Regions from separate parts of the Rhizobium sp. No.120 genome, predicted to be linked through region 2. Evidence: predicted binding sites of a transcription regulator. Region 2 holds the regulator's gene; each other region holds the start of a gene.
What was found. Region 2 encodes LexA, which represses DNA repair genes until DNA is damaged. Its sites were predicted from a motif close to TGTTCNNNNTGTGTTCNG; they were not measured.
Positions count from the first base shown of each region.

Region 1: the regulator LexA is predicted to act here: its motif matches at 934-951, upstream of ACYJRZ_RS22700 (helicase-related protein).
Region 3: the regulator LexA is predicted to act here: its motif matches at 1,135-1,152, upstream of ACYJRZ_RS10515 (sel1 repeat family protein).
Region 4: the regulator LexA is predicted to act here: its motif matches at 1,046-1,063, upstream of ACYJRZ_RS03015 (ribonuclease T2 family protein).

Region 1 covers NZ_BAAJNQ010000009.1:109,247-111,451, reverse strand. The annotation lists gene ACYJRZ_RS22700 (helicase-related protein) at 1,193-2,205, shown strand, end outside.
Region 2 covers NZ_BAAJNQ010000003.1:98,319-100,523, reverse strand. The annotation lists gene ACYJRZ_RS11010 (ComEC/Rec2 family competence protein) at 1-467, shown strand, start outside; gene lexA (transcriptional repressor LexA) at 448-1,170, opposite strand; gene ACYJRZ_RS11000 (VOC family protein) at 1,588-2,205, shown strand, end outside.
Region 3 covers NZ_BAAJNQ010000002.1:985,890-988,094, forward strand. The annotation lists gene ACYJRZ_RS10505 (hypothetical protein) at 1-158, opposite strand, end outside; gene ACYJRZ_RS10510 (DUF2147 domain-containing protein) at 364-702, opposite strand; gene ACYJRZ_RS10515 (sel1 repeat family protein) at 1,165-1,428, shown strand; gene ACYJRZ_RS10520 (pyridoxal phosphate-dependent aminotransferase) at 1,560-2,205, opposite strand, start outside.
Region 4 covers NZ_BAAJNQ010000001.1:603,767-605,971, forward strand. The annotation lists gene ACYJRZ_RS03010 (alpha/beta hydrolase) at 1-911, opposite strand, end outside; gene ACYJRZ_RS03015 (ribonuclease T2 family protein) at 1,077-1,823, shown strand; gene ettA (energy-dependent translational throttle protein EttA) at 1,948-2,205, shown strand, end outside.

The DNA.
Region 1 (2,205 bases), on a different contig from region 2:
TCCTTCCAGCGTTCCAGCTCAAAACTGTCCAGTGAATGGGCCGGATTTCTCAATTCTGCTCATAGAAACTTACATGTCCGGTAATTGTTCCGGCTAAGAAATAAAAATGCGCGTGCCTGGCAGTTGGAGCGCTCAATAAAACGTTAATATGATCGCGCCGCGCAACGGATCACGGACGTGTCGTTAAATCGTCCGTATGGTTAAAATATAATTAAAATACAATGGGTTGTGGTGAACGAAACGAGAAAGGCCGGATGTCTGTGATTCGTCGGCGATTCGTTCTGCATTTGAACTTTGGTTAACGGCTGGGCGGTCTGCCGACATGCCGCATACAAGGATGCTACCCGGCAAATGGCGTTCAGGTAGTGTGTTCGCCGGCGGATTCGTTAATTTGCAGAGGACTCCGAAACGGTATCGCCGCTCGAGCCGATCTCCATGTCGGGATGCTGGTCCGGCAAGATACAATATCTAGCCGTGAACAAATGCAGTATCCGCTGCTATCCGCGATTCGTCACCGATTCGTTCCGGCTTTGATCAATGTGTTAATTGATGCAGCCTTTGCGTGCGTTCATCGATTCATTATAGCTTCACTCGCCAAAAGGCGAGCCGCAATCGCAGATTCGGCTCGGATTCGCATCTCAACCATGCAGAGTCCGGTCTATCCTTGCCGAGAAACCGCTAGATGTTGTGGAGAACAAAACGGAATCGGGAGGTCGCTGCAATCAGTCGCAGATTCGGTCCGGCTCTGGCAGCCGATGTAAGGCTGCTGGCGGATTCACAGGAAAAGTCATGATTTACAGATCATTAACCATGATACGATGCAAAGTCCCCTTGGCTGAGGCCTCTTTGCTTGACTCTCTTGTATGGAAAAAAGCCGCGTAGGGATGATTCAGTATTTGGTGTGAATCCTTCTCTTGAAATCCATATATTGTAGTGAACAAATAAAGAACTATGTCGAGTCACCGATTCGTCTCCGATTCGTTCTCAGGCTGTTCCGGAATCGCCAGGACTCGCATGGGATGCAGTGTAATTGTAGCTTATGGTTGAGGCGCTCAAATATGAAATCGAATGTTGCCGCATCTGTTTTTTCATTCGGGTCTTGCCTTTGTCACATATGGTCGTCATCTGTTCGTTTCCTCCAGGAGGAACAGGCTGATCGGAAGACGGCCGTTTCTCGCCCATGCACGGACCTATGACTCAGACTTCGCAGCCCATGATCCTGAGCGGACGCGGCGTAACCGCGGTGCTCGGACCGACCAATACCGGCAAGACCCATTATGCCATCGAGCGCATGGTGGCACACGGCAGCGGCGTAATCGGCCTGCCGCTGCGGCTGCTTGCGCGCGAGGTCTATACGCGCGTCGTCGAGAAGGTCGGCGCGCAGAATGTCGCGCTCGTGACCGGCGAGGAAAAGATATCGCCGCCCAATGCGCGCTTTTCGGTCTGCACGGTCGAGGCTATGCCGCGCGAGACTCGCGCCTCCTTTGTCGCGATCGACGAAGTGCAGCTTGCCGGCGATCTGGAGCGCGGACATATTTTTACCGACCGCATTCTGCATCTGCGCGGCCGCGATGAAACCTTGCTGCTTGGCGCCGGCACCATGCGGCCTATTCTCGAGCAGCTTCTGCCTGGGATCACTGTTCTCGAGCGGCCCAGGCTGTCGCATCTCTTCTACGCCGGGCAGAAGAAGATCACGCGGCTGCCGCAGCGCACTGCCATCGTCGCCTTTTCCGCCGACGAAGTTTATGCGATCGCGGAGCTTATCCGCCGCCAGCGTGGTGGCGCGGCCGTCGTCCTCGGCGCGCTTAGCCCACGTACCCGTAATGCGCAGGTGGCCCTCTATCAGGCCGGCGATGTCGAATATTTGGTTGCGACCGATGCAATCGGCATGGGGCTCAACCTCGATGTCGATCATGTCGCCTTCGCCCAGGACCGTAAGTTCGACGGCTATCAGTTCCGCAATCTCAATCCGGCCGAGCTCGGTCAGATCGCAGGTCGCGCCGGTCGTCATCTCAAGGACGGCACCTTTGGGGTGACGGGACAAGTCGATCCTTTCGACGACGAACTCGTGCGCCGGATCGAGGGACACGAATTCGATATGGTCAAGGTGCTGCAATGGCGCAGCAAGGATCTGGATTTCGCTTCGATCGCGGCGTTGCGTGCAAGTTTGGAAGACGCGCCTCGCGTGCAGGGCTTGACGCGGGC
Region 2 (2,205 bases):
GCAAGACGGATCGGCATAAGCGACTAAGTAACGAAGAGCAGAAGGCGGTCGGTACAGCAATGGCGGAAGCCTTAGATCGTACCATGCAGGGAAGCTTTGCCTGTCAGAAGGGAGCATGGTGCGTAGCCATGCTGGAAAACGGCGTGATATTGGTCACCATCGAGAACGCAGCCTACCTGCCCGCAGCTTGCGACACGGGGAACATTATCGTGACACATATCCGGCTGCGGCTGGACTACTGCCGCTCCGGAGCGATGCTCATAACCGGTGCGACATTGCGCAAAACCGGCTCCATCGAAATGATGCTTACCGCCGACAAGCCCATCATATCAGCCGCATTCGAGAACCCGCAGCGGCCATGGACCAGACATCGAACTTATGATTGGCGCACCGGCAAATTTGACGCGCCACTTGCAAAGGCACCACCAGTCGTCGACAACTCACCGGTCAGTGATAGCGACGAATAAGGCCAACGAGCTTACCCTGAACTTTCACGCGATCCGGCCCGAAGATGCGGGTTTCATAGGCTGGGTTCGCGGCTTCCAGCGCGATGGAGGCACCCTTGCGGCGGAAGCGCTTCAGTGTCGCCTCTTCGTCGTCGACGAGCGCCACGACGATGTCGCCCGGGTTGGCTGTCGTCGAATTGCGGATAATGACCGTATCGCCGTCGAAGATACCCGCATCGATCATCGAATCCCCGCGGACTTCAAGCGCATAATGTTCGCCAGAACCAAGCATGTCGGCGGGAACGGTAATATCGTGTGTATTGTTCTGGATGGCCGAGATAGGAACGCCGGCAGCAATCCGGCCCATCACGGGCACGGAAGCCGAACCGCTATGATCGTCATTTGCGACCTTCGGCTGAGCGGGCGGAGCGGCGGGCTGTGGCCTGCCGAGGCTGCCTTCGATGACGCTCGGCGAAAAACCGCGGCGAGGCTGCAGACTTGGACTATAGGCTTCCGGCAGCTTGATGACTTCGAGGGCCCTGGCTCGGTTCGGCAGCCGGCGGATAAAGCCGCGCTCCTCCAGCGCCGTGATCAGACGATGGATACCGGATTTGGATGCCAGATCCAGTGCATCCTTCATCTCGTCGAAGGATGGCGGAACACCAGATTCCTTCATGCGTTCGTGAATGAAGAGAAGCAGTTCCTGCTGCTTGCGCGTCAACATCGTCTTGGAACCCCAGAATCAAGAAAAGCCGTGAAACAAATCCAGAACGGACACTATATGTTCCATATGTGTTCCGCAAGTGCTTAAATTTCGGTAAAGCCTTGCAGGGTCAATTAAATAAACACGAGTTGCGAATGGATCGGCTTAACACGTCGAGACGCTATACATGCTGCAACGATTTGAAAAATATATGAAATGTCGATATTTCCATTCTCATGCCTTATTACTTGGTCGGCGTATCCAGGAAGCGGATCGATGTTGCGCGTCGTCGTTGAAGCCCGATGGAATTGAGAATCAGCGATCACGTTTGCGAGATTGCCTTCGGTCCTGCCCCTGTGCGTCGAGTGTCCATGTTCCTGTCTTGAATTGAGCGAAGGATGGGCGCAAATCTGCTCCCACAGGCAAACAGGAGGAACCATGAATTCGTCACAGCATCCACTGGATCATCTTGTGCTGCCGACCGTCGATATCGCCCTGGCGCGCGAGCGCCTCGGCAAGCTCGGTTTTACAGTGGCTCCGGATGCGCGCCATCCCTTTGGCACACAGAATGCCTGCGTTTATCTTGCCGATAAAACCTATTTAGAGCCTTTGGCTGTGGCATCCGCGGAAGAGTGCGGGAGGAGCATCCTGGATGGCAATGTTTTTGTTGCGCGCGATCAGGCCTATCGCTTCCGGGTGGGGGAAGATGGCTTTTCGGCCGTGGTGTTCGGTACGGATGATGCTGTGGCGGATGACGAGCGTTTCAAAGCGGCGGCGATTTCTGCGGGACGAATGCTGGATTTCTCCCGTCCCATGAAGATGCAGGACGGCACGGAAACCACGGCCGGCTTTCGTCTTGCTTTTGCCGCGGATCTGCGCGCGCCGGATTTTCTCGCCTTCTGCTGTCAGCGCATCAATCCGCTTCCGGCTGACCGAAGCGTGCTTGAGCGTCATGAAAACGGGGTGACCGGCATCGCGCGCGTGGCGCTTTCCGCGCCGCGGCCAGCTGCCTATCGCCGCTTCTTCGAAGACGTTGTCGGCAGCCCGCAAATAACG
Region 3 (2,205 bases), on a different contig from region 2:
TAAGGGGTGCCGGTTTGCAGGCAAGTGAAGCTTGCCCCAAAATGCGACTGCGCACCGCTGCGGCCGCCATGCTCTACCGCAACCGAGAAGCTGAATGCGAAGACGGCAGCAAACAGCATGATGACAATGAAGCGCCGTGCGATGATGATCGAGTCCATGTCCTTGGCCTACCCGTGCCCTATACTGGACACTGTTTTGCCATGGTCAGGCTGAACAGGTGCTGAGATACCGGTTCATCCGGCGTTCAGAAATATTACCGGTTTCGAATGGTCGCCGGCCTCTCCTCGCAGGTAAATAACAAGACGCCTGCCGGCAGTTGGCGGGCAGGCTTCACGACGTTTATCGACAAGGGTGAGAGGTTTTTCAGAGCTTTGTCCAGGTCTGCGACTTGCAGAATACCTTCAGCACGCAGCCCTGCATCTTGATCTTGTTGCCGCTGACCGTGCCGGAGCCGCTATAGGTCTTGTCTTCGGATGGGTCGGTCAATTCGCCCGTGTAACTGTTGCCCTTGCCCTGCATCTTGCCGATCTGCTTGCCAGCATATTTGCCCGTCTTCAGCGTCACGCAATAGCTGTCGCCGCAGGAAGCTATGGCGGCGGTATCGCCCTCAACTGTTTTCCAGTTGCCGACGATCGGCTCTTCCGCAAAGGCCGCATTCGCACCCAATAGCATTGCACCAGCAAGAATGGTCGCACGGATCATGTTCTTATTCCTCCCCGAGGCGCCTCCGGCTCCACTGCCGGGAATGTGGCGAGATTATCTAACGCGAACGTAAAGGTAAATACGGTTTTCGGAGCTCAAATCCCGTTTCCGTGGGTATCCGCACATCCTCGAAACACGACATCGAATTCAACTGCGCTCTTTTTGTGGTGAACGAAGGGTTTAAATCAAAATCCTAATGGAAGGTTAAACTCACGCGAAAATCCTTAATTTGCAAGGGAAGCGATGTTTAACAAAATCCCAAGTTTACCAAGCATTTGCACTTTGTTTGCATCGAATTAATCATGCATTTTAGGCGTTTTTTGAAAGCCGTCTGCGATAGTGAAGCCATCAGACGAGCGGGGCAAACCCGCCGGCCGGAAGAACCGGAAAGCCGCGAACGACGGCAAGGTTCGAACGGAAAACAGGGCAGATACGAACAGAAGTAAAACAGGGATAAAACCGATGGCACGCTTCGAAACGACCATGTCTGGAAATGCCATGATGGGTGGTAACAGCGCCGATGCCCTTTGCGAACTGGGCGTAAACTACGCGACCGGCAGGGGCTGCAATGCAGACCTCGTTGCCGCCCACAAATGGTTGAATATCGCCGCCATTCGTGGCAGCGAGCGCGCCGCCGAGCTTCGCGCCGACGTTGCCGCGACCTTGACCAAGATGCAGCTCGCAGCAGCGCTGCGCGCCGCCCGCGAGTGGATGACTACGCACTGAAGCGGGCCAAACCGAATACGACGCACTGACCTCAAAGGAGGGGATGTCGGCGGACGGGGAGAGGCGAGCCGCCGAACGATGAAAACCGCGACCGGCCGGGACAAGGCAGGCGCGGTTTCGTCGTTTTGAGCTTAACCGATCGCCTTCAGGACCTTCGGCAACGCCTCGGCCAAGAGAGCGAGATCTTGCTTTGGCCCGACGCTCACGCGGACGCAGCGATTGAGCGGCGCTACGCCCGGCATACGGATGAAGACGCCGTGCTGGATCAGCCCGTCGACGATCGCGCGGGCATAGGTGCCGTCGCGGCCGCAATCGATGGCGACGAAGTTGGTGGCGGAGGCAAGGGGTACTAGACCATTGTCGCGGGCGATCGCGCCGATCTCTTCACGCGCAGCTTGGATCTTGCCGATCACCTCGGCGAGATAGGCCTGATCCTTCAACGCGGCGAGCGCCGCCACGGTCGCGAGCCTGTTCATACCGAAATGATTACGGATCTTGTCGAAGGTCAGCACGGTCTCCGGCGCGCCGATGGCATAGCCGACACGGGCGCCGGCCAGCCCATAGGCCTTGGAGAATGTTCGGGTGCGCAAGACATTCGGCAAGTCGATTAGGGCGGAGATATCCGCCAGAGAGCTGGCAGGCCCGGTTTCGCTATAGGCTTCGTCGAGGATCAGCAGGCAATTGTCAGGCAATTCACGGGCAAAGGCGACGATCTTGTCGGCATCCCACCAGCTGCCCATCGGATTGTCGGGATTGGCGAAATAGACGAGCGGCGCA
Region 4 (2,205 bases), on a different contig from region 2:
TTGCACCAGTCGGCGAAGTTGGAAATAGCTTCCTCGGCACCGATTTCGTTGATCGTCTCGTGCCGCATGTCGGGATAGATCTCGGTGGTGATACGAGGGAAGCCGGCTCTTTTCAAATGCTTTGCCAACCAGGAAATCGCTTTCGCATTGTTTGTCGCCGGATCCTTGCCGCCGCCGACGAGATGGATCGGCATGTCGCGTTGAAGCCGGTCGAGATAGATCTTTCGCGGTGCCTGGAAGGTAAGCTCGAATATATCGAGCCAGAGCGAAACTGAGGCATCGAAGCCGCAAAGCGGATCGGCGATATATTTGTCCACCTGCTCCGGAATACGCGAGAGCCAGTCAAAATCGGTGCGGCGGTTGGTGATCGATTTACCCCAGGTGCCGAAGGTCAGTCTCGGCAGCAGTCCGCTCGGGACGTCCGACCCCTTGAACATGCGCTCCGTTTTCAGGATGAGCTGGGCGGCGCGGCCGGCGAGGCCCGGATTGAAATTGGAATTCCAGACGGTGACCGCATCGAACTTGTCCGGATGCGTGACGGCCGCGTTCAGACTGATCAATCCGCCCATGGAATGCCCGAACAGGATGATCGGAAGGTCGGGATGGGTACGTGCGGCAAGCTCGCGCATGGCGAGCACATCGGCGATCACCTGAGCAGCGCCATTTCTGCGGGCAAAGCGGCCGATGGGGGCATCAGGGGCGGTCGTTTCGCCATGGCCGCGATGATCGTGGGCATAAACATGGAAGCCTTGGCCTGCCATCGCATCGGCGAAGGTCTCGTAGCGGCGTGAATGCTCGGCAAGGCCGTGCGATATCAGCAGGATGCCGCGAGCATCGGTTACCGCCGGCAAATGATGATAGGCAAGAGTTGCGCCCGTCGGACTTTTCAGGCGCTTCGTCTCGACGAACATAGATCCGTTCCTCCCCACTTGGACGTAAGGTTATCATCTGCCCGATTGCAATGGATAGGTGGTAAAGCTCACAGAAATAAATCTTTCCGAGCGCTGCGATTCAGGATTGCGCCCGCTCGCTCAAACTGCTTATTTGTTCCCATAATGTTCTAGTTGGAGGCAAGAATGAAGCAGTGGCTTCGGGTATTTGCAGTTGTATTTATTTCTATTGGGACGGCGGCGGGCGCCGTCGCACAGGAACATAGCCGCGGGCGGACGCGCTTTATCCTGGCGGCGAGCTGGGAGCCGGCATTTTGTCAGACGAACCAGAAGAAGGCGGAATGCCGGAACCAATCGTCAAACAATCATGATGCCACGAATTTTTCGTTGCATGGTCTCTGGCCGATGCGGCAGGAATATTGCGATATTTCCGAGGATCTGAAGCAGGCAGATCGCGGCCGCGACTGGAAAGACCTGCCGGCCGTGCAGCTGTCTCAGGACGTGAAGGCGAAGCTGGACAAGGTGATGCCGGGCACACAATCGGGCTTGGAGCGGCATGAATGGATCAAGCACGGCACCTGTACGAAGCTGAGTGCCGATCAATATTTCTCCATCGCCGCCGGCTTGATTGCCGAACTCAATACATCGGCCGTGAGGGATCTCTTTGCGCAGAATATCGGCAAGGAGCTGGATGCCGAGAGCATCAAGGCAGCCTTCGACCAGAGCTTCGGCGAGGGCGCCAACGCGCGCATCAAGATGAGCTGCCGCCGCGTCGGCGACGTCAGGATGATTTCGGAGCTGACAATCGGTCTCTCGGAAGATGCGATCGATCCCCCACAGAGCAATGAGCCGCGCCTCGCCAAATTGATCCAAGGTGCCGGCAGCACCGCCTTCGGCTGCGATCGGGGTGTGGTGGACGCGGCCGGCTTCTGAGAAATACGGCCTTTCTGACGCGGATAATGCCCTCGGACAAGGTTTCGCCGTTGCCCGAGGGCAGGGTTTCGCCTACATAGCGGCACAAATCGCAACGCTATTCGTCCGTGGAGCAACCCAAGCTATGGCACGTCAGTTCATTTATCATATGGCCGGTCTGAATAAGTCCTATGGCGCCAAGAAAATTCTCGAGAATATCCATCTCTCCTTCTACCCCGATGCCAAGATCGGTATTCTCGGTCCGAACGGCGCAGGTAAGTCGACCGTGCTGCGCATCATGGCCGGCCTCGACAAGGAATATACCGGCGAAGCCTGGCTGGCCGAAGGCGCCACCATCGGCTACCTGCCGCAGGAGCCGCAGCTCGATCCTAACAAGACGGTT